DNA from 3 places in the Solibacillus sp. FSL R7-0682 genome. Region 1 is predicted to be linked to each of the others. Evidence: riboswitches for the same ligand, from Rfam matches in the RefSeq annotation. Region 1 holds a riboswitch; each other region holds the start of a gene.

Region 1 (10,709 bases):
CCGTGCACCTGCATTTCAGCAAGGTAAATTTTATCCGTGTCACATTGATTTACGTATTTTTGTGATACAAGGTAGAACAACACATATTGTTCCAGGAGGACTTTCAAGAGTGGCATTACAGGAGGGCTCCCTCGTTGTGAATTCATCACAAGGGGGTGGTGGTAAAGATACTTGGGTGTTAAAGGAGGAAGACCCACATGCTTAGTCGAGTAGCAGATGCACTTTATTGGATTGGTCGCTACAGTGAGCGTACTTGTACAAATGCACATATTTTAAATTATCAACTAGAACATATGCTGGAATTAGGAAGAACAGATAAGCAATATAAGCATCAATGGAATACTGTACTAAGTATTTGTGGATACTATGATGATTTTTCAGCACGTTATGGAAGCTGTGATATTTCACAAATGCTCTATTATTTATGTAAAGATGAGCATAATTTAAATGCACTAGATTCATTAATTAATAAACTCCGAAATAATGCAAAAAATTCACGTGATTGTATTCCGAACGAACTATTTGAAGAATGGAATAGCTTATACTTATTGAACAAAGAAACCTCCTTAGACAAACCATTTGATGTACTAGAGGCAAATGAATATTTAGCAAATATTCGTAAATATTCTTTAACATCAACAGGAATTATTGATTCTGTTATGACAAGAGATGACTGTTATCATTTTATCAAAATTGGAAAATGGCTAGAACGTTCGGAAAAAACTGCACTCATTCTTTTGAACTTAATGGAAGATGAATTGAATTTAAAGAAAGATTTCCCTATTACTACCGCACTCCAGTTTACAAATACTTTCGCAGAATATATACGGCGTTCTGGAACACGAGAAACGAATGCTGTACTAAACTTTTTAATAAATGAAGTACATTGTTCCAAATCAATACTGTACGGAATTACAAAAATAAAAAGTACAATAATAGAGCTAGAAAATTATGAAATCCGCCCATACGCACAAAAGTTGATTGAAGCAATAACTGATGTGGAGAAACTATTGAAAAGTGATGTAAGTAAAATGACAGTAAGTGAACGCAAACAATGGATTATCGCCATTCACAATGCGTGTATTCACCTAGGCCCAATTTTATCAAAAACATATTATTTAACAGAACCGATATTAGTGAAATGAATCGCTCCGCATCGAATAAATAATCAATAAAGGCGAAAAAAGGGGAAATGACAATGAAATACCGCATTACACATACTAATCTATTTCGATATGACACAGATGTTGAGCAATCATTAAATACAATTCGTTTAAAACCACGAAATAATGAGTGCCAGCGCTTGATTTCATATGACGTTAAGATTGAACCCCATTCCCTCACTAGAGATAGTTTTGATATTTGGCGAAATGCTATTAGTACGTTTTTTATTGCAGGAAAACATCGTGAATTGGAGGTAACCTCCTATTCCCATGTGAGTATTCAACGAGCACCCTATATTTATCAAATCAATTATTCCGATGAAATGAAAAATATCTTTCATTCACAATTATTTAAAGAACAATATTTACCGTACTTAACGGTTTCGCGATTTACAACACTTCTACCAGAGCAGCTTGATGAAATTATAGCTGCTGTAGGTATTCCAGATAATCCTGTAAAATATGCGTGTGATTTAATGACCTATTTATTCCATACCATTAAGTATGATCCATCTGCCACCACCGTTCACACTACGGCAAGTGAAGCATGGTCAATTAGGCGTGGGGTATGTCAGGACTATACGCATATAATGCTTGCTGTATTACGACATTTAAATATTCCTGCACGCTACATTAGTGGTTATTTATATGTCGGGGAGGGAGATGAGTTAATCGGAGAGACGGCGACGCATGCATGGGTAGAGGTAATGGTACCAGGAATTGGGTGGATTGGGCTAGATCCAACGAATAATGTTGAAGTGTTAGAAAATCATATTAATTTATGTGTCGGACGGGATTATAGAGACGTTTCACCTATAGAGGGTGTTTATCAAGGAGGTATGCATACACTTGAAGTAAAGGTGAATGTTGAAAAAATCGCTCATAAATAGGTAAAAATATTTAACTATCAGAAAAATCCGTGTTGACTGAATCGTTTTAATAATGTAATATAAGTGTATCAATTTCATAACAAAACCTCACAGTTTCGTGAGGTAGAGGCGCGATATTTATTAGTTTTTCATGGAGTCATTGAGCTGGCGAAGAAATGAAAGAGAAGGAACTATCGCCGAAGTGTTGTTATTGCTCTAAGTAACAGTGCTGGGTCTGTAGTAAATAATTGCAGAACTGTCTCAATCATCTTTCCCTGATGGTTGAGTTGTGCTATCTCAAAATGGGAACTGAATGAGGATTTGGGCTAATTTTAATCGTATGCGACCTGAAGTTCTTCTTTAGGTCGCTTTTTGTATACAATAAAGCCCAAAAATTTAAATTAAAGGAGAGAATTGGAATGAAAAAGAGATTTTTATTATTCTTCACAGCAATGATGACGATGCTTTTATTAGCGGCTTGTGGAACGGATGGATCAGGTGACACAACAAATGGTTCGGATTCTACAGACAAAAAATCAGTACTAAAGGTTGGTATGGAGGCAGGCTATGCACCGTTTAACTGGTCGCAAAATGATGATTCAAATGGAGCAGTTGCTATCAAAGGTACGAAAGAATTTGCAGCAGGCTATGATGTGGAAATTGCAAAACGTATTGCTGATGGCCTAGATATGGAATTACAAATTGTAAAAACGGATTGGGATGGTTTAGTGCCATCATTACAATCAGGAGCAATTGACTTAGTAATTGCTGGTATGTCGCCAACAGCAGATCGAAAAGAAGCGATTGATTTTACTGAAAACTACTATACAAGTGACTACGTTATCGTAGTGAAAGCAGATGGGCCTTACGCAGATGCAAAGTCAATCAATGACTTCGCGGGTGCAAAAGTAACTGGTCAACAAGCAACAACTCACTATGATGTAATCGATCAAATGGAAGGCGTAAAGAAAGAAGTTGCAGCAACAGACTTTGGTGCAATGCGCGTTCAATTACAATCAGGAGCAATTGATGCTTACGTTTCAGAGCGTCCAGAAGGTATTTCAGCAGAGCTAGCTATGAACAATATTAAATACATTATTCCAGAGCCAAACTTCGAAGCAGATCCATCAACAACTGCTGTTGCGGTAGGTCTTAAAAAGGGTTCGGATTTAACAGAAAAAATTAACAAAGTTTTAGCTGAGATTTCAGAAGATGATCGTCAAAAATTAATGGAAGATGCAATTGAAAATCAACCAGCAGCGCAATAATGGTTGAGGATTTAAAGGTTGTCTTGCTAGTATCCAGAAGGCAACCTTTTCAATTAAATGAAAGTACTTAAGACATTGTATATAGTAGTCATGTTGAAGCAGATGTCTTAATAAAATGATTTAAAGAATCGTTGCTTTCCATGTAGAAACATATTACAAACAATATGTATGCATTATGACAGCAAATGATATTGGAGGAGAGCAAAATGGCATTTTTAGATTCAGTTTGGACTTTGTTTATAAATAACTGGGAAGTATTTTTACGCGGTGCCTATACAGCACTTTTATTAGCGGTTATCGGGACAATTGTCGGTGCCCTTATTGGTTTTTTCATCGGAATTATGCATACGATTCCGCAGCGTAAAAAATCTGCGAAAACTATTCTATTAAAAATCGTAAACTTTATTTTAACTGTTTATGTTGAAATATTCCGTGGGACACCAATGATGGTACAAGCGATGGTTGTATTTTATGGTTTAGTATACTTAGGAATTGATATTGATCGCTTTTTAGCTGCAAGTATCGTTATTAGTTTAAATACAGGCGCGTATATGGCAGAATACGTTCGTGGAGGAATTGTTTCTGTTGATAAAGGGCAGTTTGAGGCAGCACAAGCAATTGGTATGAACCACTTACAAACGATGATTTATGTCGTAATACCCCAAGTAGCTCGAAATATTTTACCAGCGACAGGTAACCAGTTTGTCATGAATATTAAAGACTCATCTGTATTAAGTGTTATTTCTGTAGTCGAGTTATTCTTCACTGCGAATTCAGTTGCCGGAAGTAATTATAAATATATTGAAGCATTCTTTATTGCAACAGTCTTATACTTCATTATGACGTTAACGGTAACACGTTTCCTATTATTATTCGAGAAAAAAATGGATGGACCAGATTCATATAAGGTCGAATTAATAACTGGAAATAAGCTAGATAAGGAAGGTGAGTAATTCCATGACAACTGTAATTGATATTCAGCATTTAAACAAAAAATTCGGTGCACATGAAGTATTAAGTGATGTTAATTTCCAAGTGAAAAAAGGGGAAGTTGTAACGCTCATCGGATCTTCAGGCTCAGGAAAATCTACGTTACTACGCTGTATAAATTTATTAGAAACACCGACAGCGGGAAGCATAATTTATAACAATGTAAATATTTTAGAGGACAATCATAATGTAGAAAAATACCGTACGCATTTAGGCATGGTATTCCAATCGTTCAATTTATTTAATAATTTAAATGTTCTCGGAAACTGTATCGTTGGACAGCAAAAGGTATTAAAGCGTACAAAGGAAGAGGCCGAAGCGAATGCGATGAAGTATTTAGAGCTTGTAGGGATGTCTGCCTATAAAAATGCAAAGCCTCGTCAACTATCGGGCGGTCAAAAGCAGCGTGTGGCTATCGCTCGAGCACTTGCAATGGATCCTGATGTAATGTTATTTGATGAACCTACTTCAGCGCTTGACCCTGAGATGGTAGGAGAAGTATTAAAGGTAATGCGACAGCTTGCGGATCAAGGGAATACAATGCTGATCGTAACACATGAGATGGAGTTTGCAAAGGAAGTATCGGACCGCATTGTCTTTATGGATAAAGGGGTTATTGTGGAAGAAGGCCATCCGAATGACGTCTTAGTTAATCCGAAACACGAGCGTACGCAAGCTTTCTTAAAACGTACACTGAAATAGCTAAAAAGGAGCTGTTGTCCTCACGTTGGACTAGCTCCTTTTTTATGTCCATTATCTTCTTGAATTCCATTCATTAATAATGATAAAGACTATGGCAAACGCAATGGCGATTGCAAAAAACCACATCGGAATACTACCAAATGCCATAAATACCACCTCTTGTTAGCAGTTTACCATGATAGAAGGTATAGGAGCAATGGGAGACAGCTCAAAGGGGATAATTGGCAAATAGAATATTGTTGATTTGTGTTACAATGTATGACTGAAAGGAAGCATTATGAAAAGAACAGTATATTTTGATAACGCAAAAGCAATATTAATATATTTTGTAGTATTAGGCCATTTATTGTCAGGCTATTTACTGGAAAACGAATATGTAGATACATTCTATTTAGTTATCTATTTATTTCATATGCCAGCATTTATATTAATAGCTGGGCATTTTTCTAGAAGGATTAAACGTATAGCAGATTTAACAAAAATCGCTAAAACGTTGTTATTACCTTATATCATTTTTCAATTAATCTATAGCCTGTACTATAAAAATATTTTCGGTGATAATGTAAAAATTGAATTTTTAGAACCTCGCTATGCATTATGGTTTTTATTGAGTATGATCATGTGGAAAATCATGCTTTTAGCGTTTGGTAGCCATAGATCGATGGTTTTCGTATCTGTTGCCATATCATTACTTGCAGGCTATATGAGTGAAGTAAATGAGTGGCTATCCCTCTCAAGAACATTTTTCTTCTTCCCATTCTTTTTACTAGGTTACTACTTAGATCGCGAAAATTTTGTGAAGATGAAAAATAAATGGAATGTCCGTGTTGCGAGTATACTAGCAGTTGCGGTTGTATTAATTGTATATCTATATGGTGATATACATTGGCAAGAGTGGTTTTTCGGACGTGTTCCATATGAAGACATTCACTATGGAATTTTACAATTAAACGTCTTGAGTAGACTATTTATATATGGATTAATGATGGTGAGCACCTATATATTCTTAACTCTTGTTCCAAAAGGAAATAGGTGGTATACGACAATAGGTGGTAAAACATTATGTGTTTATTTACTACATTTGTTTATCGTTCGTGCCTTTAAAGAAACACAAATTTTTGAGTGGATAGAGGATACAGGGAATTATGTAGTATTATTTGGAGTCGCTTTTATGATAGTTTATGTATTATCACGTAATTGGGTATGGCGCATAACAGCCCCATTAATAACAGTAAATAAGAAATAGTTTTTATATTGAACTGTAGACAAACAGAATATTGAATTGTCTACAGTTTTTTTATATCGTCCAAATTGATAGTAACGCGTTTATTTTCAGTAATAGACTTTCATCTGAAAGAAAAATCGTATAAAATAAAAGAGAGAATTTATAGACGTTTTGAAAAGTGAGGTAAATAAATGTTACATTTAAAATGGAAAGATGCACCGACAATTCGCACAGTAAAATGCGTACATACGAATGCATCAAAATATTTAGTGTCTAACGTATTAACAGTAGGTAAAGAATACGAAGTGAAAAACGAAACTGAGGAATTTATCTTTGTAATTGACAACACAGGAAATGTTGGCGGGTATTATAAAGAATATTTCGCATAAAATGCTAAAAAGCGCACGAATCAAAGACTGATTCGTGCGTTTTTTATTTGGTTCTATAATATTTGTTGGGGTTCACTGGGCAGTAGATGAAGTCCGTAGAAAAGTACAGAAAGAATGGCATACGTATGACCGGAAGAAAATTAAGCGTATCCGATTTGTCTTACATAAGGATGCGGAGAAACTAAATCCTGATGAACGTTGGTATTTAGAGCGATATTTAAAGACGTCTCCAGATTTAAAAGAAGCATATGAATTAAAAGAGTGCTATAAAAAATGGCAACGAGATTCAAAAGTGACGAAAAATATAACAGAAGTAAAGGCTGGTTTAGAAGCATTTTACCGCAATGTAGAGGAAAGCGGAAAAAAGAAATTTTTAAAAGCAATTTATGACATTTAAAAATTGGCAAGTAGAGATTTTAAATCGTTACGCATTTGGCTATTCAAATGGTTTTTTAGAGGGCATTAATAACACTTCGAAAGTCATCAAGCGTCATGCATTTGGATTTAGGAAGTATGAACACTTCAAAGCAAAAGTACTTTTAAGTAGAGTATATAAAGAAGTCGGTATACACCTTGGTTAACAGAGAGTTGATTGGAATGGAGGGAGGCAGACTCCTGCGGGAACAGCACGTGCGGAAAATCCACTACCAACGGGACGCATCCCGTTGGTAGTTAGTTGGAGCCGTGAGTGCCGATTGATGAATCATTATGACATTACCCCAATATTTGACTTAGAACCTTTTATTTATGTTCGATAATTGTATGCTCGATTTCATGACGCTTCTCATCACTTGTAACTTGTACGCGTAATGTTTCTTCAATATCTTGTAATAGCTTTAATTGAGTTTGTTTAAAGCGGTCAATATCCTCATGTTTTAATAGCTGCTGTTTGCGTGCTTTTGAAGAATTGTGAAGCATTTTTCCATTCTTTTTTAATAATTGTTGAGAAACGTCCATTAAACGTTGCTGAGATTGCATGGCACGTCGTTGATTGTTCATGCTTAGTAGCATACTAATTTGTGACTGCCATAACGGAATTGTATTCATAATTGAACTTTGTATTTTTTCCATAAGCATTTGATTTGTTTGTTGAATCATTCGAATTTGTGGTGCATATTGAATGGCTACCTCACGAGACAGTTCTAAATCGTACATGCGTCGCTCAAGCCATTCAAGCTGCATTTGTACATCCTTTAATTCATGTTGCTTAAATGGGTCTTCTTCAGAAAGTGCAGCCTGTTCAAGTGCTGGTAGTACAACTTCTTTAATATGTTGCTTTTTAATTTCAAGGCCAGCTATGTAGACGTTGATGCCTTGAAAGTAATCTTCGTTCAATGCATAGAGATCATTTAAAAACTGGTAATCTGACAACAAACTATTTTGGTTATGTGCGAGTTGTATACTTAGTCGGTCAATTCGTATGCTAAGTTTATTGTATTGTGTCATGACTTCTTGAAGCGATTGCTTTGGACGACTAAAAATCTTTGCAAAAAAGCCTCTTTCTTCTTCGACTAACGCATCTGGATCGATTTTTTCTAGTTGTTCCATTAAATCGGAGAGCACTTCTCCAACTTTTCTTACATCCTTTCGTTGAATGTATTGAAGCATTTGCGTAGTAAATTTTTTCATTGCCTCTTGCGCAGGTAAACCGAAAGCTAAAATTTCTTCGTATTTTTCACTTTTTAAGCTAAGTGCAAGCTGCATCGCCTGTTGTTTTGCATCATTACTAAGAGACGCGAAAAGCGGTGCCGTTACATTGTTTGCAACGTTCACCGCGAATTGATCTTTTGATACTTGTATATCGACACTTTCACTTGTTTGAAAAGCATCGAATGGATTGATTTCTTTTCCCATGACTTACTCACCGCCGATTTTTAATCGTTCTTTCCGCTTGTCATTCGACATTTTTGCAAAATCAAGCTCGATTTTTAAGTTTTCAATATCAGATGATAGGGCATTTTTTAAGTCATCTTCCATTGTCTCATGAAGCTCTTTTAAAGTTTTTCGTGTATCCTCTAAAGCTAAATAGATGTCGTTACCTGAAACTTGTTCTTTCGTTAACAGCGTATATTTATCAGATAATTGCACAGCAGTAGGGAGATGTGCAAAAAAGAAGTCTTCAACAGCATAAAACTTTTGTGGATTCGTTTGAACAATATTTATAATACGCTTTGAAAGCTTTGACATTTCATTAATTTGCTTAAATGACCGAATCGAACGAACGCGTACATATTGTTGATTTAAAGCCTGTATATGTCCTTTCGCTTGTTTTAGCTGTGATTCAATTAATTCATACTCTGACTTGGATAGACCAAGCTTTTTACTTTGTGATGATTTTTGAATGGCGAATGTTATTTTATTACTTCCATAATATGCTAAAGCTGCAAAAGGTATAGACAGTAATACAGCCGTTCCACCTAAATTTACTGCTGATACGACGAATGCAGTAAAGCTAACTAAAAAGTTTATAATTTGACGTGTTAAAAAATTGATAGGACCCAGCATTTTCGTACCTCCTTTACTAGATACTATAGTTACGTTTGAGCTTCAAAAAAGTTTCATGCATCACTACTATTATCGTACAATGTTTTCCGTTTGTATCAAAGTAAAATGAATTGAATGGTTTTATTTAGAATGTGTTTAATTCGTTATAAAAATACAAAATGGCTGGCCGAAAAGTGAGAAGCTCACATATCGGACAGCCTGCTTTTGTATATAAAAGCATTAGTGCATAAGTCGTTCCTTTTGAATAATAATAATTAATTCATTTATATAGCCGATGACTTGTTCAGAAGCTTGTTCAATTTCACGCAAATGATCATCAGCTTTTGCGAAGTTACCTGCATTAAATTGTTCAACTGCTGCACGAGCTGAAATATGTACTTGCTCATGATGGCGATCTAGCTCTTTATAAGCCGTTAAATTACCAAACCGATTGATTGTTTTTTCAGAACTATACCATTTACCTAATCGACAGTCACGATGTGAAGAAACTTCAGCAGGCGTTAATTTTTCTAAGCCTAAGAACATATTAAATACTCGCCATTTCCATAAAATATGATCAGCTTTAGAAAGGTGTAATAACGAAATACTTGAAAGTTGAACATTATTATTTGCAATAACTTCATTTCGGAATCTTGTAATTTCTTCCCCTAGCTTATGAATATCACGGGATGTGTCATTACCTAACACGCGAATTTCTTCTTGTAAATTCGATATTTGCAACATTCGAACAGATATTTCATCCACAGATGCTGCTTGCTGTTGTGAAGCAGCAGCTGTCTCTGTAACATCCATGTTAATACTTTCAACCGTATCTACAATTGAATTAAGTAATGGCAACGATTCTTTTGCTTCATTCGTTGCTTCTAGTATAACCGACGTCGTTTCAGAAATAGAAGTGGCAACATTGTTTGAATACGACTTTAATGATTGAACATTTGTCGATACTTTTCCTAACGCCGATACTGTATTTTCTGCAAGCTTTCGAACTTCCTGCGCAACGACTGCAAAGCCTTTACCATGTTCACCTGCACGAGCTGCTTCAATTGATGCATTTAAGGCAAGTAAGTTTGTTTGATCAGCAATTTGAGTAATTAGTGTTACGACACTTTCAATATCATTTACATGTTGTTGAAGTTCTTTAAAGCTACTTACTATCTCAGTAAATGTCTCTTCAGTAGTAAAGATTTCTTGTAGTGCATGTTCCACTGCATGTTTACCACGAGATGCGTTTTCCACGGATTCGTTTGTTTTTTCTGCAATATTTGAAGAAGAGCGTGCGATATCGGTAATAGAAGCAGCTAATTGCTCTGAAGCAGCCGTTACATTTGCAATATCATCAGATTGAGTATCAAGATGTTGAATTAAATCTTTCATATACATAATGTTTGCATTTGCATCAGTTAAAGACGCTAACTCTTCAATGACATTTTCAACTAAACGCTCTGTCATTACTTCTATTAGTAATTCTTGTTCAATATTAATAGCCGCAGAAACAGATTTCATGTATTTAAATGCAATATGTGGCTTCATACCGAAATTATGTAAAATTAACGTTGTTATGTAAAAAGAAAATTGATTAAATACAACAATCAATTTTC
Region 2 (10,709 bases), 1.5 Mb from region 1:
ATTATTCTTATTTTTCGGAAATTTAACGTTTTTAGTGATATCAATCATTAGAACGTTCGGTTTTTCACACTTTTTTAAAGAATTCCCATTATTTTTCTCTTCAATCGTTCGAATGTAGTGCCGTCTTTTCCAAAGTAGCTCATACTGCGTGCCACAAAGACATGCGCCTTTTTCCCATTATCATATTGAAGCTCTGCAAATGGTCCTTCCTCTTCTAACACTGGCACTTTTGTTATTGAAGGATTATAAATAGTGAGTTTTTCGGCATAGACCGTTTTAAATTGTGTAAATGCAACTTTTCCTTGCAGTATGATAATTTCTGGCTGAAACTCCATTAATACTTCATGAAATACTTTATGGCCACGTGTAAAGTTCACTGTATCTTCCTTTTTCACACGTTTCACCTCTTCAGCATTAGCTAGCTGATAGGCATTTAAGGAGGTCATGATGAGCGCTTCATTATGCTGTAATAGCCACTGTTCAAATTGCAACGACCCTTTAAACTCCCGGGAAGCTGTCATCACTTCATCATCATACAATTGCATGAATAGAGCTCGGTCAATAAGCGCTTCTGCAAATAGTTGCTCTTTATTTTCCTGTACTTTAAACAACGGTAAAGCATTAGAGCTAACTAAAAAAACACGCGATTTATATGGATTTCCATTCGAAATAAATGGTCGAAATACAGCCTCATTTTTTTCTTCGTTCATCATCCACTGATAGATTTTTTTATAAAAGCCTGTTGAGATAGGCATTATAATCACTTCCTTCACATGTATTCGGTTGCAAATTAAATACTCCCCTATTATACTCCTAAACTACCATCTATGCCTTGGTTTCAGTGCAATGAAGTTAATTCAAAGCGATAAATAAGTATAATTTCATTTTCTATAAAAGTTAAAAACGGCTGTACAAAAAGTCAAAAGCTTTCCGCACAGCCGTTTCTATTAATCATTTGAAAGATCACATTCAGATAATGGAACAACTTTCGTTTTATGTTTTACTTTATAGCCAATCCATAAAGCAGCAAATAGTGGTAAGCCGATGTAAGATACTACTACGCCATACCAATCAATTGTATCTCCTATAAACGCCATATAGTTTTGTCCTAAAACGACGATCATACATAATACGAAGGCGAAGACTGGACCGAATGGGAAAAACTTTGATACATATGGTAAATCGCTTAATGAATATCCTTGCGCAACATACGCACGGCGGAAGCGATAATGACTAATCGCAATACCTAACCAAGCGATAAAGCCGGACATACCTGATGCATTTAATAACCAAATGTATACAACACCATCTCCAAAGAATGATGCTAAAAATGCTAATGAACCAACAGCTAACGTTGCAAGTAACGCATAAATCGGGATACCGCGCTTGCTCACTTTTGTAAAGAACTTTGGAGCTTTCCCTTCTACTGCTAGTTGGAATAGCATACGGCTTGCCGCATAAAGACCTGAGTTACCAGCAGAAAGCATAGCCGTTAAAATGATAGCGTTCATCACAGAAGCTGCAAACGCAATGCCTAAGTTTTCAAATACGAGTGTAAATGGACTCGTTGCAATATCTTCTGATAATAAACGTGAATCTGTGTACGGAATTAATAATCCGATTGCACCAATTGCAAAAATGTAGAAAAGTAAAATACGCCAGAATACTGAACGTACCGCCTTTGGAATGTTTTTCGCTGGATCATCTGTTTCACCAGCCGTCACCCCGAGCATTTCTGTTCCTTGGAATGAAAAGCCTGCTGCTAAGAAAATACCGAACATCGCTAGGAAGCCACCATTAAATGGTGCATCCCCTTCAAAGAAGTTTTTAAAACCGACAGGATCGTTGCCGCCTAAAAGTCCGAAAATCATTAAAATACTCACGATGATGAAGATGATAACTGTTCCGACTTTAATCATCGCAAACCAATATTCCCCTTCACCAAACGCTTTGACCGATAATAAGTTAAATGTTAATACAACGACAATAAATAAAATTGTCCACGTTAACGATGAGCTATCTGGGAACCAGTATTTCATAATTAATGAAACCGCGGCAATTTCTGCAGCAATTGTAATTGCCCAGTTGTACCAATAATTCCAGCCAAGCGCAAAGCCTAACGCTGGGTCAACAAACTTTGTTGCGTACGTACTAAATGAACCAGATGTTGGCATGTACGCTGCCATTTCACCTAGTGATGTCATTAAAAAGTACACCATGACACCGATTAAAGCGTAGGCTAGTAACGCACCACCAGGACCTGCTTGCGCAATTGCGCCACCAGAAGCTAAAAACAACCCTGTACCGATCGTACCACCTAACGAAATCATCGTAATATGACGACTTTTTAGTCCTTTTTTCAGCCCGTTTTGTGTATTATGCTGATCTATTTTATTTTCACTCATGAAGATTCTCCTTTGTTTTAAAGTTTGTTGGGTGTTAAATAACGAAAAGCCGCCACAAGTTATGTGACGGCTCCAATAAAACACCTCATCAAACTTGAAAGATAGCTCAACACATGCTTACACATGTGACAGTTCTGTTCCTTTCGGAGACAGCCCCAGCATTATTCTTTGAGAGAAAAATAACACTTCGGCAACCATTCCTTTCATAAAGCTTCACCGATTCTCTCAATCTCCGCTATACTAATCTTAATGTTTGCGACCTCTACCCCATTAAAAGCATGAGGTAATGTATATATAATTTTGAAACAACGCTTTAAAGTCTAACATAACATTTTTTTGACCGCAACGCCTTTGAATTATTCTGTTTTTTTAGAGAATTCATTTAATTATTTTTCTTTGATAGAATAACTGTAATTATAAAAAAAGGAGTGCTCCCATGGACCTTGAACGACCACTTTACCAAAACAAAAAATTATCATCAAATCAATCGATTTTACTCTTTATTATCGCAATTTTCTTATTTGCTACTACACTACGTACGCCACTTACGGTTGTCGGTCCTATTATCGAATTCATCCGTGATGATCTTAGCATTTCAAATGTATTGGCTGGCTTTTTAACAACGATTCCATTGCTTGCATTTGCTATTGTTTCTCCGTTTGCCGCTCGTATTGCTCGAAAATTAGGTATGGAGTGGACATTATTTTACTCGGTTGTACTGTTATGCATTGGCATCCTATTCCGTTCATTAGGAGCTACATCAACCTTACTTATCGGAACGGTCCTTATCGGCGTAGCAATTGCTTTTGGAAATGTACTTATCCCTAGTTATTTTAAATTGAAATATCCATTACATATCGGTCTATTAACTGGCATTTATTCCGTTTCGATGAATATTTCTGCAGGACTTGCAGCTGGTTTTAGCCATCCGATAGCATCATCTGTTGGTTGGGAGTTTGCACTTGGATTTTCTCTTATTTTAGGATTGCTAACACTTATCATCTGGGTTCCAATTTTAAAGGATTCCAAAGTGGAAATGAAATTTGCTCAAACAAACGCACCAAAAAAGCAAATGTGGAAGTCCCCACTTGCTTGGGCAATTGCTGCTGCGATGGGTTTTCAATCACTTATTTTTTACTGCTCATCTGCTTGGCTTCCTGATATTTTCATTAGCCAAGGAATGAATGCACAACGTGCTGGATGGATGGGATCGATTATGCAATTATCACAAATTCCATTAACATTTATCATTCCAATAATTGCAGGAAAACTACAATCACAACGTCCGATTGTCGTCCTCTTTACAGTTTTCTATTTCATTGGCTTTACAGGGGTTTTAATGGAATGGACGAGCTTAGCAGTTTTATGGATGGTCTTTTTAGGCTTTGCTGGTGGCGCTTCATTTGGACTTGTACTGATGTTTTTCACATTACGTACAGAAACAGCATTTGAAGCGGCAGACCTTTCTGGTTTTGCCCAATCAATCGGCTATTTAATAGCGGCAGTTGGACCTGTTTTATTTGGCTTTGTACACGATGTAACGAATAGCTGGACGATGCCTATTGCTATATTTTTAATTGTATCCGGACTATTATTTGTCGCATCCTTTATTAGTGCCAAAAAACAATACGTATAAACCAAACGTATGTACTCATTTGTGGTATACTAAGGTTTGAGGACACCTTCTCAAACAACGTATTAAAGGAGTATATAGAAGTTGCGTAAACGACATCGACGAAAAAAGAAGAAGTTACCGTTTTTCACGTTGCTTTTCATCGGATTAGCTGGCGCTGCTGGGTGGTATTTCAGCGAAACGTTAGAGGGTATCGGCATTGGTATTATTCTTTATTTCGCACTAAAGCTATTGTTTAAAATATGGTTGAAATCACGCAAAACCGTCAAACTTCGCAAATCTGGTATCCGTGAAGTGGATGCAATGAGCGGAGAGGATTTTGAACGCTTTTTAGGTGAGCTATTTAAGCGCCGTGGTTTTAAAGTAAGCTACACTGCTACAAGTGGCGATTACGGAGCAGACCTTATATTAAAAGATGGTGAGGACATCATTGCCGTACAAGCAAAGCGCTATTCAAGCACTGTCGGTGTCAAAGCCGTACAAGAAATTATCGGCGCTGTGAGAATGTACGATGCAACCGAGGCTTGGGTTGTAACAAACAGTCATTTTACAAGGCAAGCTGAAAAATTAGCAGACATTAATGATGTGTATTTAATCGATCGCGAAGAATTAATCGAACTGATTTTAAATAAGAGATGATGTGAAAAGCGCATGCTCGTTTAATCGAGCCATGCGCTTTTGGTTATTTTGTATAAGGCTGTTGCTGATAGAAATAATTAGGCTTTCGAATAGTATTGTCGATCGGTGTATGATAAATCGAGGTCGTCGCTGGTGAAAGAGGGGGAATAAGCCACACCCAGTTACCTGTTACAGGGCGATTTGCCATCGATTCCTGTTTTTGAAACAACTGAAATTGTTGTACTGCTGTATGATGATCGACAATACTCACACCTTTCTTTTTATAGGAATGTAGGACGGCTACATTTAACTCAACAAGTGCACGGTCCTTCCATAATGTCGTATTTGTCGCCGTATCAAGCTTAAAAATTTCAGCAACTTTCGGCAAACAATTATAGCGATCTTCATCGGCCAGGTTTCTCGCACCAATTTCAGTCCCCATATACCAGCCATTAAATGGTGCCGCTTGAAATTCAATTCCACCGATTGTAACTTGCATACTCGAAATAATCGGCACCGCATACCATTTCATTTGTAGGCTCGAAAAATCTGACGTTGGATGCTCAATGTCTACTTCTAAAACGTGCTTTTTTGGAACTTCAAAAAGTTTAGGTTCATTATGATCGATTTGAATAACGAGCGGTAGCACATCAAAATTCGTTCTCGCACCCTTCCAGCCAAGCGCTTCACACGCTTTCGTAAAGGCAATTGAATCCGAATCACCAACAATCCCCTCGTTCGTTTCATAGCCAGCATAACGAATTAATTGATGGTTCCAAATGCGTACACGATTTTGTTCAAAAATGGAAATGGTAGGACGGATTTTCCCCTGATTCGTTGCAAAATCAATATGCTCCAGCAATGCTTCAAAAATTTCTTGCTCACTTTGTAAATGACGTCGATCAAAAACATGTAGGCTATTCCAAAATAACCTACCAATACACTTATTACTATTACGCCATGCAACCCGTGTACCAAATACTAATTCCTCAGTTGTAAGCTCAAAGTGTGGCTCCATAGCCTCTTTCAAACGATTATCATACCAAGCATCCGTCTGCTCTGTTTCATTTTTATATAAAGAAAGAAATTCATGTAGTTCATGTTCATTCATTTTATTTTGCCTCCCTACATCCCCATTTTAAGCGCTTTTATAGGAAACTCAATGAAACAGTCGATGTATAAAACATGTATTTTTGATATATGACTAAAAGTGTTCAAACTCTTTTTATAACAAGATAGTTTACTTGTAAACCATTGTGAAAGGGTTTACAATCAAGTGTGAAAAATGTTTTAAATTGGGAGGTTAATTATATGGGTCGTTTAGATAATAAAATCGCATTAATTACTGGCGGTGCAAACGGTATCGGGAAGCAAATTGCTACACGTTATACAGAAGAAGGGGCTAAAGTTGTTTTAGCAGACTTCAATGCAGAAGCGTTAGAAGCAACTGTTGCAGAATTTAAAGCAAATGGCTTTGAAGCGCACGGTGTCAAAGTAAATGTTGCTGTTGAAGAAGATGTACAAAAAATGGTTGATGAAACAATGGCTACATTCGGACGCATTGACATTTTAGTAAACTGTGCAGGTGTACTAGATATGATGCAAGCTGCACACAATGTAGACGATACAATTTGGAATCGTGTAATGGACATTAACGTTGGTGGCGTAATGCGTAGCTCGCGTAAAGTATTACCAGTATATATGGAACAAAAATCAGGTGTAATTATTAACCTTTCATCGATGGCTGGTATTACAGGTGGTCGTGGTGGCTTAACATATACTGCCGCAAAACACGCTGTAACGGGGATGACAAAAAACATTGCATCCCACTATGGCGAATTTGGCGTACGTTGTAATGCGATTGCCCCAGCTCAAGTAAATACAGGTTTAACACAATCTGTAGATAACTTCGATATGTTTGGATTAAAACAAGCAACACGTGGCGTTCAAACAATGCTTCGTGCAGCTGAACCAATTGAAATTGCAAACATTGCACTATTTTTAGCAAGCGAAGAATCTTCTTATATTAATGGTGTTGTATTAGCCGCTGATACAGGCTGGAGCGCTTACTAGTATTTTGATTTAAATAATACTCAATTTATACCGGGAATTTGTCATCGTAAAAACGATGCAAACTTCCGGTTTTTATATGCAAAAAAACAGGCAACATCTCGCTACCTGCAACTTATTTCGTCCATTTATCACTCGCCTTGAAATTATAAACCGGTAATATATACTTTTGAATCGATACCGTCTCACCAATTTGCTCGACAATTTCCTTCATTGGCTTGTAAGCCATTGGTGCTTCATCCAGTGTCTCCTCTGATACTGAAGTCGTCCAAATACCACTCATCGTCTGTTTAACATCCATCGATAAGTTTTTCATCGCAGCTGAACGGGAGTATATACGTCCCGCACCGTGGGGAGCTGACTCATTCCAATCTGCGTTCCCTTTTCCGATACAAATAAGTGAACCGTCCCGCATATTCATTGGTATAACAAGCTGCTCATCCTTTGCTGCACGAACTGCCCCTTTTCGTAAAATCATTGCATCCGTATCAATATAGTTGTGCACGGAATCAAACTGTGCCGTAATGTCCCATTTCATATGCTCTAAAATAATTTGCGCAATTTTCATTCGGTTTTCATGCGCAAAACGCTGCGCTAATTTCATATCTGCCATATAATCTAAAAACAATTCACCTTCTAAATAAGCAAGTTCCTTTGGTACAATCGGATTTTCTTGCTTAAAACGCTGAATCAGTGCTTGTATTTCCTGTTGCTTCCCCTTCTTCTTTAACGTTTGAATTTTCTCTGTTAAATCCTCCCGTTGTAATGACTCAAATGCACGCTTTTGATGCCAGTTAGCTACCTTTGCACCGACATAGCGTGAGCCCGTATGAATGAGCAAATAATACGTATCCACCTCATCCTTCGCAAGCTCAATAAAATGATTACCTCCGCCAAGTGTACCTAGCGAGCGATTCGTATAATCATTTTGTAAGCCGCGCGCCACAAATACCTCATTATTAAAATGTTCTGTTTGACGCGTGCTTCCTACTTCTTCATGAATTGCATTACCACTAGGAACATATTGGCGAATCGTCTCATCAAGCTGATGAAAATCAATCGTCCGTTTGCCTATTTCCGTAACAAGTACCCCACAGCCTACGTCGACACCAACTAAATTCGGGACAACTCGGTCATTGAGCGCAATCGTCGTTCCAATGACACACCCCTTACCTGCATGGTAATCTGGCATAATTCGTACCTTCGTTCCAGACATAAAAGCTTGATTAACAAGCTCATCAATTTGTCCAATCGCCACTTCTTGTGGTTGATTCGTGTAAATGATGGCATCTGTATATTGTCCCTTCACTTCAATCATCGCTTCTCCTCCTTTTATGCTAGTTATTATGCTACTCTGCTTTCGATTTTCTAAATAATAATATCGCCCCTAATACTAGCGTCACAAAAATGAAAGAGTTGAGTAATGTGACGGTGGATCCACTAAAGCTAAATGCCACTTCTGATTGCAATACCGTAACATTTTCTAGGAACTCAGGTCGATAATTCACCGTTTGAATGTAGCCAATAGCCAGCACTATAACAACATAAACAATATGTAACAAAAGGGAACCTACTACTGCTTGAGCGGCAATACGCATTCTTTAACCTCCCATTTCCATTTCGACTAATTATTACTATACGTACAATAAATCAGAAAGTTTCAATGGGTGTCTTTCTCCAAATGGAAAACACTGCTACCTCTACATAGTAACAGTGTTTTTTTCAGAATATAAATGGACAAATCTCGAAGTCATTACTGTTAAAAATGCATATACCCCAGTTTTTACTGTCTGTTGCTCCCGACTATCTCGATGTGGATCTAAACAAACGAAATCCATTCCATATACAAAATCATATTTTCCTACTTCATAAAGTAAATCAAATAGTTCATCGCTCCGCATCCCACCTGGAGTTGATGCCGGAACACCCGGTGCATAAGTAATATCGAGCACATCCATATCAACTGTTACATAGACGATATCGACTTTTTCCTTCAGTGAGTTCATCACTTCAGCAATTTGCTGTTCAGCTCCATTTTTTCTGAATTGCTTTAATGTAATTCGGTTTACACCATATTCATCTGCAGCTTTTATTAAACTTGGTGCATTGTAAAAGCCGTGAAGTCCAATATTGTAAACGTCTTCTCCGCGAACAACTCCCGTATCAAGGAGCTGACGAATTGGTGTCCCATTTGTTGGACCATCACTTTCAGTCGCACGTAAATCTAAGTGGGTATCAAATTGCACAATGCCCACGCGCTTGCCCGTATGTTGTGTAATTGCCCGTACAATAGGTGCTGTAATCGAATGATCCCCACCAATTTGTACATAAAAACTATTCGGACAATAGATTTGAATATCCATCATTGCCCGTTCAATATTGGTATGACATTGTAAAATATTCGTCCCATGCATTTTTACATCGCCTAAATCTGCTACATGCAAATGACGAAAATCTACATTATCATCAATAGAATAGGTCGAAAAAAATTGCCAGCTTTTGCGAAAAAAATCAGGATATTCGGAAGCTGCCGATGCACTAATAGAAGAGCGTGATAACGGTATACCCGTTATCACAATATCGAACCCTTCTGTTAATTTCCCAAAGCTAGGCACAATCCAGTCCTTTACCTTCATATCCTCATGCTCAACCCGATTCCAAGTCGTTGCAGGTGCTCCTATAAACTCACTCAACGAGGCTACCACCCTTCACAACCACCTTACCATCTTTAATAACCGTATCAGTATGATTCATTCCGTAAAAATATTGTAATTGTTTATAATTTGGAACATCTAAAATTAATACGTCTGCTTTTTTACCTTTTTCAAGAGTCCCGACTTCATCTCCGCGATTAATCGCGTACGCCGCATTAATCGTCGTCGCACAAAGTACTTCTTCCATAGTCATGCCCATATTCATGCATGCTAAATTTTGCACGAATGGCAAGCTAATTGTTGGTGAAGAACCCGGATTGAAATCAGTCGAAATCGCTACAGGTACACCACAATCAATCATTAAACGCCCTCTTGCATAAGGTGCACGAAGGAAAAAGGCTGTGCCTGGTAATAGAACGGCAATCGTACCTGCTTTTGCCATCGCCTCAATTCCATCATCGGACGCAACAAGTAAATGCTCTGCCGAAATGGCCCCTACTTCAGCTGCTAATTCAGCACCCTCATACGGTTCAATTTCATCCGCATGAATTTTAGGAGTAAGTCCGTGTTCCTTCCCAGCTTCTAATATTAAGCGAGATTGTTCCGGAGTAAATACGCCTTTTTCACAAAAGACATCATTAAATTCTGCTAAGCCTTGCTCTGCTACTTTCGGTATCATTTCGTTGATGATGATGTCTACAAAACGATCTTCCTCACCCTTCATTTCTTTCGGAACAGCATGTGCGCCCATAAAGGTCGAAACAATATCCACGACATGCGTTTCTTGTAATTTTTTCGCCACTTCAAGTTGCTTTAGTTCTGTAGCCCAGTCTAAGCCGTACCCCGATTTAGCCTCTACCGTCGTGACGCCGTAACGTAGAAAATCATTTAAATGATAATACGTTTTTTCATACAATGTATCGAAGCTCGCCTCACGTGTTTTGGTCGTCGTGTAATGAATCCCACCACCTGCATTCATAATGTCCATATACGATTTACCAGCAAGTCGCATGTTAAGCTCATGCTCCCGAGTCCCGCCGTGCACTAAATGTGTATGACAATCCACTAAGCCAGGCATGACAATTTTCCCTTGCGCATCAATCACTTCCACACGTTCCATTAAATGTGGAAAAGTTTGCTTTATTTCCTCCAGTGGTGCAATCGCTTCAATTCGACCATCAGCAATTAAAATACTCACATCTTTTAAGAGGCCGAGTTCACTCATTTGTTCTCGTCTACGAGGACCTACTTTATCAAGTTGCATCGTGATTACTTCATTTGCATTATTTATTAATAGTGCCAATCTTCATCATCCTTTTAGCATCGGCA
Region 3 (10,709 bases), 1.1 Mb from region 1:
CTACTTATATCTCGATTCTTTTACAATGAATCTATATTATAAGAAAATTTATGAAAGAGGTATTTTACTATGGAAGGACTTAAAATGAAAACGATTCCAAGTTTTGGATATGAAATTATCCGTGATCATCTTCTTCATTCGATTCTCGGCAAGCATGAAGAAGATGTTTTATATTGGGCAGGTAAAGAATTAGCACGTAAATTCCCGTTATATTCAATGGATGAAGCAGCTTCATTTTTCGAAGAGGCTGGTTGGGGGCAATTAATCCTCGAAAAAGAGACGAAGGATGAGGCGCATTACATACTGACCACTGTTGATGAAGAATCCTCGCTAAATGTTGAGCATCGTTGTTTCCGATTAGAGGCAGGATTTTTAGCAGAACAAAAGCAAAAACAACTCGGCTATTTAACAGAATGCTATGAAGAAAAGCATGTTAAGAAGAATACGATTAAATTTACTGTAAAATGGGACTCAAAAGAGAAAATTTAACGATAAAAAAAGACCTGTAAGCTTATGCTTATAGGTCCTTTTTCGATTATTGATTCATAACTTTCACTGCTAAATTAAACTCATCATGCAGTACATTTGCTGCACGTATCATTTCGTCTTGTGGCACGACGACAGAAACTTTAATTTCAGAAGTACTTACCATCTTTACAGGAATATGCTCCTTACCGAGGCGTGCAAACATTCGCGCTGCAACACCAGGATTTGACGCCATACCAGAACCAACGATCGACACTTTTGCAAGCCCTACTTCAAAATCAGCAAAGCTAAATCCTAATGATAGCTTACTTGATTCTAACACTCTTAAGCTTTCCGCAAACTCATCTTTAGAAATTGTAAATGAAATGGTCGGTTTTACATTATCGATCACTGCTTGAACGATGATATCGACATTGATATCATGCTCAGCTAAAATACTAAATACTTCTGATAATGATGCGGTTTCATACGAGTCATATCCAATTGTTAAACGTATAATATCCGATTCGTACGCAACGCCACGTACGATTAAATTTTTTTCCATCTCTATATCCCCTTTAATCAATGTACCTTCTACATCCGATTGATTTGATCGAACGACAATTGGCATAAAGTATTTTTTTGCTAATTCCACTGCTCGTGGATGTAGAATATGTGCACCTAAGTTTGCTAATTCAAGCATTTCATCATACGAGAGCTCTTTTAATTTGCTTGCCTGTTGAACAATCATCGGATCTGCTGTGTATATCCCATCGACGTTTGAATATATATCGATTCGCTCTGCACCAATTGCAACACCTATAACTACTGCGGATGTTTCCGAACCACCCTTGCCCAATGTTGAGATACATTCATCTTCAGTAATTCCTTGGAAACCTGCTACAACAACAATTTCTCCTAACGCGAGATGTTTTTTTAATCTTGCTGTGTCTACAGTATCCACACGCGCATTTTGATGTGTCGAATTTGTATAAATTCCTGCTTGCCATCCTGTTAAAGATACAGCTTTACCACCTTGCTCCTGAATTGCCATCGCTAGTAGGGAACTCGTCATTTGAGCCCCAGTGGCAACTAACACATCCATTTCACGCTTTGAAGGTTGATCTGTAATTTCTTGAGCGAATTGACGTAATTCTCTACGAACAGACGCCATCGAAGAAACGACAACTACTAAGTTTATGCCTTTTGCTTGCTCATTTATGACTTTTTTTGCGACTTGTTGAATTTTTTCTGGGGTAGCAATTGCTGGCCCACCAAATTTTGCAACAATAGTTTGCATCACATACACTCCTTTAGTTACGAGACATAAGTTCATTTCTATTTTTCTTATATGCAACGTGAAGTGTCTTTTTAAAACAAAAAAACGACCTTCCACGTTCATGGAAAGTCGCCGTCAATACAAATAATAAACATACGTTAAATGTTTTCGGGATAGCTCTCCAGAACATACGCTCTGACAGTCTTACATCTCTTAAATGTAAAACCAGCAAAATACGTGAACAATACGTTTTTCACTTCGGCAGGATCCCCTTTCGATTGCTGTCAATGGATTTGTTCTTCCTCGAGCAATGTACTTTTGAATACTGCACCTCTATCGTTAGAAAATATAGAATTAATAATTATTTTATCATAGCATTAGTCATTATTCAATGATACATCATGAAAATGACTATATATTGCCTGGGCGAGCTTATTTGGCGCTCCCGACTCCACTAATTGTTCAACAGAAGCCTCACGAATTTTTTTCACAGATCCAAAGTGCTTCATCAGCTGCTGCTTTCTCTTAGGTCCGACGCCTTCAATTTGATCAAGTACGGATACGATGGCATTGGCTTGTCGTTGTTGGCGTAAAAATGTAATGGCAAAGCGGTGCACCTCATCTTGAATACGCTGCAACAAATAAAAGCCATCACTCGTACGTTTTAGTGGAATTGGTTCAATTGGGTCACCGAATAATAATTGTGAAGTATTGTGCTTATCATCCTTTGCTAAACCCGCAATTGGAATCATTAATCCAAGCTCATCTTCAATCACTTCTCGAGCCACTTCCATTTGTCCTTTCCCTCCATCAATAATAATTAAATCAGGCAAAGGTAAATTTTCACGTAGCACACGCGTATACCGACGACGTATCACTTCTTGCATTGCACCGTAATCATCGTGTTTTGCTGCTTGCTTCGTTTTATATTTTCGGTATTCCTTTTTCGCAGGCTTCCCATCAATAAAAACGACCATCGCAGAAACCGGGTCTGTCCCGTGCATATGACTATTATCAAATGCCTCAATGCGTAACGGGATTGAAATATTCATCGCTTCTCCTAGTGCTTCGCAAGCTCCAATTGTTCGTTCTTCCTGTCGCTCAATTAATTGGAACTTTTCACTAACAGCAATCGACGCATTTTTCGTTGCTAAATCGACAAGCTCTTTTTTCTGTCCCCTTTTTGGGATGATTACTTTACAGTTCAGTAGTTTTTCTAATAAAGATTCATCCACATTCGAAGGAATAAAAATTTCTTTCGGCAAAATATGATTCGGTTCATCGTAAAAACGACCGACAAATGTTAAAAACTCTTCCTCTGGTTCGTTATAAATCGGGAATATCGAAACATCTCGTTCGATGAGCTTTCCTTGTCGAACAAAGAAGACTTGTACACACATCCACCCTTTTTCAACTGCAAAACCAAAAACATCTCGATTGCTTAAATCATCAGTTACTATTTTTTGCTTTTGCATAATGCTGTCTATATGTGTGATTAAATCACGAAACTCCTTCGCTCGTTCAAATTCTAATTTTTCTGCGGCATCTAACATTTTTTGCTCTAAATCCTGTTTTATTTCATCTACGCCACCGTTTAAAAACTTTGAAATACTTTCAATCATCTCATCATAGACTTTCTGTTCAATGTCCTTCACGCATGGTGCTAAGCATTGCCCTAAATGATAGTAAAGGCAAACTTGTTGAGGTAATTGAACACATTTCCGTAAAGGATAAAGACGGTCCAATAGCTTTCGTGTTTCATTGGCTGCATAAGCATTTGGATACGGACCAAAATATTTCGCCTTATCCTTTTTTACTTTTCTCGTTGTAATAATACGAGGGTAACGTTCATTCGTAATTTTAATGTACGGATAAGTTTTATCATCTGTTAGTTTAATATTATATTTTGGATCATGTAGCTTAATTAAGTTCAATTCTAAAATAAGTGCTTCAATATTACTTGAAGTGATGATGTATTCAAAGTCTTCAATTTCACTGACTAAACGAGCTGTTTTCCCATCATGACTGCCTGTAAAATAAGAGCGCACACGGTTTTTCAATATTTTGGCCTTGCCAACGTAAATAATTGTCCCTTGGCGATCCTTCATAATATAACAGCCAGGCTCATTTGGCAGTATTTCTAATTTCGCCTTAATGATTGCATTCATTAAATCACCTTTTATTCTGACATTCCATTTTAGTTTATCTTATTTTAAGCATAGAAAAAAGCCGTACATCTTATTAGATATACGGCTTCCGTTCTTAAAAATTATTTGTTGTCGTTAATGAAATCGATTAACGCTTCTTTTGGCATGAAGCCAGCAGTTTTTGCTTTTAACTCACCATCTACGAATAATAATAATGATGGGATAGACATAATTTGATATTCTGCAGCAGTTGCTTGGTTGTTATCTACATCAACCTTTACGATTTTAACGTCGTTACCGATTTCTGCATCTAACTCTTCAAGAACTGGAGCGATCATTTTACATGGGCCACACCATGCTGCCCAGAAGTCTACTAAAGCTACACCATTTGAAATTTCTTGTGCGAATGTTTGATCTGTACCGTGTACAATTGCCATATTGAAACAGCCTCCTTATATAACATCTGTTAGTAGTATAGCATGATTTGCCAATTTAAAAATAATAATATGCTTACAAAATGGATAGTTTCATCCAGATAAAAAACCTCCTCGAAATCGTTCAAGGAGGTCAAGAATGGATTAAGCGTTTACTTTTAACGCTTTGAATTCTTCAATTAACATTGGCACAACTTCGAATAAGTCACCAACAATACCGTAATCTGCTACTTTAAAGATGTTCGCTTCTGGATCTTTATTAATTGCTACGATTACTTTTGAGTTTGACATACCAGCTAGATGTTGGATTGCTCCAGAAATACCTGCTGCGATATATAAGTCAGGCGTTACAACTTTACCTGTTTGGCCAATTTGAAGTGAGTAATCGCAGTATTCTGCATCACATGCACCACGTGAGGCACCAACAGCACCGCCTAGTAAGTTAGCTAACTCTTTTAATGGCTCAAAGCCCTCTTCAGACTTTACGCCACGACCGCCCGCAACTACAACTTTCGCTTCTGAAAGATCGACACCTTCAGTAGATTTACGAACAACCTCTTTAATAATTGTACGTAAGTTTGTAATGTCCACCGTCACAGTTGAAACATCACCTGAACGACTTGCATCTTTAGCAAGTGGTGCAATATTGTTTGGACGAATTGTTGCGAAAATAATACCCTCTTTAACTTTTACTTTTTCAAATGCTTTACCAGAGTAGATTGGACGAATAAATACTGTGTCATCTCCAGCGCCTTCAATTTCAGTAACGTCAGATACTAAGCCTGCTTGTAAACGAGATGCTACTTTTGGCGATAGATCTTTCCCTAATGAAGTGTGACCAAATACGATTGCTTCTGGCTTTTCTTGTTCAATAACTGCTAAAATCGCTTGGCTAAAGCCGTCAGAAGTATATGTTTTTAAATGTGGATGCTCTACCGTAATCACACGGCTTGCACCGTAGGCTACTAATTCAGGTGCTAACCCCGCTACTGAATCCCCTACTAATAAACCAACTACTTCACCACCGTCAGCAACTTGAGTACCTGCTGCGATTGCTTCGAATGAAACGTTACGTAAGCTCCCTTCTCGAACCTCACCTAACACTAAAACTTTCTTTGACATGAATTATCCCTCCATTACCATCTTCGTAAAATTAAACATTTTCAATGAGTAGAATTTTTCAAATTAAACTACTTTTGCTTCGTTGTGCAATAAGTTAACTAATTCTTTTACCTGTGCAGAAAGGTCACCTTCTAAAATACGTCCAGCTGCTTTTTGTGGTGGTAAGTAAATTTCTACAGTTTCTACTTTTACTTCAACATCATCTTCATCAATGTCTAAATCATCTAACTCAAGCTCTTCAAGTGGTTTCTTTTTCGCCTTCATGATCCCTGGTAAAGATGGGTAACGTGGTTCGTTTAACCCTTGTTGTGCTGTTACTAGTAATGGTAAAGATGTTTCTAAAATTTCAGAATCACCTTCGATATCACGAACGATTTTCACATTCGTTCCGTCAATTTCAAGGCTTGTAATTGTTGTTACGTAGTTGATGCCTAGTAAATCCGCTAAACGAGGACCTACTTGACCAGAACCACCATCAATTGCAACGTTACCTGCTAAAATTAAATCTGCTTCTTTGTCTTTTAAATATTCAGCTAAAATATAAGCTGCTGAATATTGATCTAATTCATCTAAATCATCTTCTGTATTAATTAAAACTGCTTCATCAGCGCCCATTGCTAATGCTGTACGTAATTGCTTTTCTGCATCTTCGCCACCGATTGTTACAACTGTTACTTTACCGCCTAATGCATCACGCTTTTGAATCGCTTCCTCAATTGCGTACTCATCATATGGATTGATGATAAACTCTGCACCATCTTCTTGAATTTTACCGTTTGCTACAACGATTTTTTCTTCTGTGTCAAAAGTACGTTTTACTAATACAAAAATATTCATTATCTAGACCTCCTAAAAGCTTTTAATTTATTCCTCATTTACAGGTAAATAGCGATATATTATTTACCTGTAAAAATTGGTTCACGTTTTTCAATAAATGCTTGGATACCTTCTTTTGCATCGCCTGATACAAATACTTCACCAAAGCTCGCTGCCTCTGCTTCTACACCTTCATAAAATGATGGTGTCTTAGAATAATTCAGCATTTGAATTGCTGCTTTTAATGCGATCGGAGACTTCTTCGCAATTTTCTTCGCGATTTCAAGCGTTTTCGGTAATAGCTCTTCATCTGTGAACGCTTTGTTTGCTAATCCCCACTGAACCGCTTCCACCCCTGAAATCGGATCACTTGTGAACATCATTTCCGCTGCTTTTGCAACACCTACATAACGTGGTAAACGCTGAGTCCCTGCAAAACCAGGAATAATTCCTAACGATAACTCTGGTAAGCCGAGCTTTGCTGTTTCAGTAACGAAACGTATATGACATCCCATCGCAAGCTCTAATCCACCACCTAGGGCCGCTCCGTGAATTGCTGCAATAATTGGCTTAGAATACGTTTCTAATCGTTCGAAAACAACTTGACCGTTTTTCGCTAGCCCTGCAAACTCTTCACCTGATGCTACACTAGTAAACTCTTTAATATCAGCGCCTGCTGAGAAGAAACGGCCTTCTCCATGAATAACGATTACGCGAACCGATTCATCTTGCTCAACCGCGTCTAACAATGCATTGACATCCTGAATTAAACCTTGTGATAACGCATTTGCTGGTGGTCTCGAAATCGTAGCGATTGCTACGCCTTCTTCTACTGTCCAACTAAGAAACTCCATTTCCCCACATCCCCTTTTTATGCTTTAATTGCATTTAATATTAATTGTTTAACTTTTGGAGCTTGTTCCATTAAGTCATATCGATATTCATTCATTACCCATGTTGTCGTAATTTCATCGATTGTTCCAAAGACCATTTGACGAGCAATACGAACATCCATTGCTTGATTAAACTCTCCATTTAACATACCTTCGATTAAAATTTGATCGAGTAATACTAAGTACTCTTTTAAAATAGTATTAATCTTCAATCTAATTTCTTTATTCGACTGTCTTAACTCCAATTGAGTTACTGTAGCTAAATGGCGATCACTCGATAAAACTTGGAAATGATTTTCAATCATTCGACTGAGCTTTTCGGAAGAAGTTTCTCCACTTTTAATTATATCCTGTAAATTCTCTACGAAAATACCCATTTTTTCCTGGAATACGGAAATTAAAATATCTTCTTTGTTTTTAAAATATAAATAGATTGTCCCATCAGCTACTCCAGCCTGTTTGGCAATTTTAGAAACTTGGGCTTGATGATAGCCATTTTCTGCTATTGCAATGACTGCAGCATCTACTATTTGCATATACTTGGGTTTATTTCGTTTCAAGCTGTTCACCACCAAAAAAATATGAAAACATGAATGACCATTCATTCATATTTTCATATTATAATTTGTAAAACATTCTGTCAATAGTTTACTACCATATTATTTTGCCGCTGGTTGCTCTGCAATCTTTTGCTTCTCTTCGTCAACAAGTGTTCGACGTAAAATCTTTCCTACAGCTGTTTTTGGTAGCTCATTACGGAACTCATAGAAGCGCGGCACTTTATATGCAGCTAAATTTTTACGGCAAAATTCATTTAACTCTTTTTCAGTTACTGATTTACCTTCTTTAAGAACAATGTATGCCTTCACCGTCTCCCCACGATATGGATCTGGAATACCAGCTACAACACATTCCTGAACGGCTTCATGCTCGTATAAAATTTCTTCTACTTCACGTGGATAAATATTAAAGCCACCTGCAATAATCATATCCTTTTTACGATCAACTACATAGAAATAACCTTTTTCATCCATATAGCCTAAGTCTCCTGTTAAGAACCAGCCATCATTGAAAGTCATTGCTGTGTCTTCAGGACGGTTCCAGTAGCCTTTCATTACTTGCGGACCTTTAATTGCAATTTCCCCAATTTCACCCGGAGGTAAAATTTCGGCTTCACCTGACCGTAAAATTACAGAATCTGTATTTGGCCATGGTAAACCAATTGAACCATTGATACGATTTTCCCAAATTGGGTTTGCATGCGTTACTGGAGACGTTTCAGTTAAACCATAGCCTTCTACGACACGGCCACCAGAAATTTTTTCAAAGCTTTCTTGAACTTCTAATGGAAGTGGTGCTGAGCCACTTAAGCATGCTTTTATTGAAGAGAGGTCATATTTAGAAAGGTCTGGATGATTTAATAATCCGATATACATAGTTGGTGCCCCTGGGAATAATGTCGGCTTTTGTTTGTCGATTGTTTTCAATGCTTGCTCAGCATCAAATTTCGGTAATAACACCATTTTCCCCTGTTGCATCACTGATAAAATTAATACAGTCGTCATTCCATATACGTGGAAGAATGGCAAAATACCTAAAATCGTTTCCTCTCGCTTGTTACAACGATACATCCATGCATCACACATAGTTGTATTTGAAATGAGGTTTTTATGAGTTAGCATTACGCCTTTTGGGAATCCTGTCGTACCACCTGTGTATTGTAATAATGCTAAATCCTCTTCAAAATCAAAGTCTACCTCAATTGGGCTTGTAGAAGCAGATTTCATTATTTCAGTAAACAGATGATTTGTTCCGCTATGCTCCACTTTTACACTGAAGCCATACTGCTTCTTTTGAATAAATGGATACACTAAATTTTTAGGGAATGGTAAATAGTCTTTAATTCCCGTAACGATAACATTTTCTAAACTCGTTTCTTTAATTATTTTCATTGTACGCGGATACAAAATGTCCATGACTAAGATTACTTTTGCACCAGAATCCGCCATTTGATATTGAAGCTCACGTTCTGTATAAAGTGGGTTCGTTTGAACGACAATACCGCCTGCATACATCGTACCATAGTATGCAATTACCGCTTGTGGACAGTTTGGTAACATAATTGCTACTCGATCGCCCTTCTCCACCCCTAGAGAACGCAGATAATTAGCAAACTTCATTGCTGATTCATACAATTCCTTGTATGTCATTTCCTTCCCCATAAAATGCAAGCCAATTTTGTTTGGTACTTCTTCGTATGCCTGTGTTAAAAATTGCTGTACAGGTATTGCCGGAATATCCAACGTATGTGGAATTTCTTCCGGATAACTCGATAACCAAACCTTTTCACTCATAATAATTCCCCCTTTGTGAAAGCTCTTACTTTTTAATCATTATAATTAAAAAAGGTAATTCTTTCAAACTATTTAATCGAATTTTTAGTTATTTTCTCGCTTATGCATTTATTTACTCAAAATAATATTATGACTTTTATAATATTCCTATTCCATTTCCCTTTAAATTGATTCTATTGTTATTAAAATATATTTTTCCACAAAAGTTTTGTTGTTAAAAATTTTCTTAAATGAATTTGAAATCTAGTACATTTTTTTAAAACAAAAAGCAAGTAAACTAAGTTTCTTTAGCTTACCTGCTCTTGTATGGATTAATGAAAGTTTAAACTGTAAACATATAATAGATTCCTACTGCTAGGAATAATAAACAGACAACAATTAAAATTTTAGACAATGTTTCCATCTTTTTTCTCCTAGGATATACTAGCACCAATTACGAATGACAAACCGACTGAAATCGTGAATGAGATAAAGCCAACCGAACGATTGTCTGCTGCAATTTCTTCGTCCACATTAAACTTAGGCGTTAAAAATTCAAATAATAAATAGGCAAAAATTAGTAACATAAATCCGAATAATCCCCAGCCTACCATCTCAACAAATGATGTATGCTGCTCAATTGAATAGCGGAAAATATTACAAATCCCCATAATTTTTCCGCCTGTTGCAAGTGCTACTGCAACATTTCCATTTTTTATCTCTTCCCAATTTTTATATTTTGTAACGATTTCAAATAGAATCATCGCAACAAACAAGCATAGGACAACAACGCTAAAATAGCCAGCTGTTTCAACGAGCGGATGGCGCCAAAAGCTTGAACTTAGCTGCAATCCATTCAACTCCCTCTAAGTTACTTTTCTATCTTTAATATTAGCGATTTTTTTATAAGGAGCAAGCGTTATTTTAACTCGACAACGGTTACACCAAAGCCACCCTCGCCCGCTTCACCGTAGCGGAATGTTTTTACACGCTTATGATTTTTCAAGTAGCTTTGAATCCCTTGGCGTAAAGCACCTGTTCCTTTACCATGGATAATCGAGACACGCGGGTAATTTGCTAAAAGCGCATCATCTAAATATTTCTCTGTACGAAGAAGCGCATCCTCGTAACGTTCTCCTCGTAAATCAAGCTCTAATTTCACATGACTATTGCGATTTTTTACATTCATCATTGTGCGTGTAGCTTTTTCTTTTTCAGGC

The links. Region 1 has a riboswitch for lysine ahead of MKZ17_RS11420 (transporter substrate-binding domain-containing protein). Riboswitches for the same ligand answer to the same signal wherever they lie in the genome.
Positions count from the first base shown of each region.
Region 2: linked by a shared signal. The riboswitch ahead of MKZ17_RS18620 (amino acid permease) and the one ahead of MKZ17_RS11420 (transporter substrate-binding domain-containing protein) in region 1 are both predicted to bind lysine.
Region 3: linked by a shared signal. The riboswitch ahead of MKZ17_RS05935 (aspartate kinase) and the one ahead of MKZ17_RS11420 (transporter substrate-binding domain-containing protein) in region 1 are both predicted to bind lysine.

Region 1 is NZ_JBBOUI010000001.1:2,231,005-2,241,713, reverse strand. Features, by position in the region: gene MKZ17_RS11435 (circularly permuted type 2 ATP-grasp protein) at 1-205, shown strand, start outside; gene MKZ17_RS11430 (alpha-E domain-containing protein) at 198-1,145, shown strand; gene MKZ17_RS11425 (transglutaminase family protein) at 1,199-2,053, shown strand; lysine riboswitch at 2,149-2,335, shown strand; gene MKZ17_RS11420 (transporter substrate-binding domain-containing protein) at 2,452-3,300, shown strand; gene MKZ17_RS11415 (amino acid ABC transporter permease) at 3,507-4,253, shown strand; gene MKZ17_RS11410 (amino acid ABC transporter ATP-binding protein) at 4,258-4,992, shown strand; gene MKZ17_RS11405 (acyltransferase family protein) at 5,270-6,238, shown strand; gene MKZ17_RS11400 (DUF6501 family protein) at 6,409-6,606, shown strand; gene MKZ17_RS11395 (transposase) at 6,641-7,003, shown strand; gene MKZ17_RS11390 (transposase) at 6,993-7,187, shown strand; gene MKZ17_RS11385 (toxic anion resistance protein) at 7,348-8,460, opposite strand; gene MKZ17_RS11380 (5-bromo-4-chloroindolyl phosphate hydrolysis family protein) at 8,464-9,111, opposite strand; gene MKZ17_RS11375 (methyl-accepting chemotaxis protein) at 9,331-10,709, opposite strand, start outside.
Region 2 is NZ_JBBOUI010000001.1:3,705,389-3,716,097, forward strand. Features, by position in the region: gene MKZ17_RS18615 (RNA 2'-phosphotransferase) at 75-755, opposite strand; gene MKZ17_RS18620 (amino acid permease) at 948-2,405, opposite strand; lysine riboswitch at 2,500-2,678, opposite strand; gene MKZ17_RS18625 (CynX/NimT family MFS transporter) at 2,842-4,041, shown strand; gene MKZ17_RS18630 (restriction endonuclease) at 4,123-4,677, shown strand; gene MKZ17_RS18635 (nitric oxide synthase oxygenase) at 4,721-5,767, opposite strand; gene MKZ17_RS18640 (SDR family oxidoreductase) at 5,968-6,729, shown strand; gene MKZ17_RS18645 (RtcB family protein) at 6,842-8,044, opposite strand; gene MKZ17_RS18650 (hypothetical protein) at 8,076-8,324, opposite strand; gene MKZ17_RS18655 (agmatinase family protein) at 8,427-9,419, opposite strand; gene hutI (imidazolonepropionase) at 9,412-10,644, opposite strand; gene hutU (urocanate hydratase) at 10,690-10,709, opposite strand, start outside.
Region 3 is NZ_JBBOUI010000001.1:1,155,270-1,165,978, reverse strand. Features, by position in the region: gene MKZ17_RS05940 (YslB family protein) at 70-489, shown strand; gene MKZ17_RS05935 (aspartate kinase) at 536-1,765, opposite strand; lysine riboswitch at 1,911-2,088, opposite strand; gene uvrC (excinuclease ABC subunit UvrC) at 2,122-3,912, opposite strand; gene trxA (thioredoxin) at 4,014-4,328, opposite strand; gene MKZ17_RS05920 (electron transfer flavoprotein subunit alpha/FixB family protein) at 4,470-5,447, opposite strand; gene MKZ17_RS05915 (electron transfer flavoprotein subunit beta/FixA family protein) at 5,511-6,284, opposite strand; gene MKZ17_RS05910 (enoyl-CoA hydratase) at 6,344-7,117, opposite strand; gene MKZ17_RS05905 (TetR/AcrR family transcriptional regulator) at 7,135-7,716, opposite strand; gene MKZ17_RS05900 (long-chain-fatty-acid--CoA ligase) at 7,816-9,510, opposite strand; gene MKZ17_RS05895 (DUF350 domain-containing protein) at 9,924-10,340, opposite strand; gene MKZ17_RS05890 (endonuclease MutS2) at 10,409-10,709, opposite strand, start outside.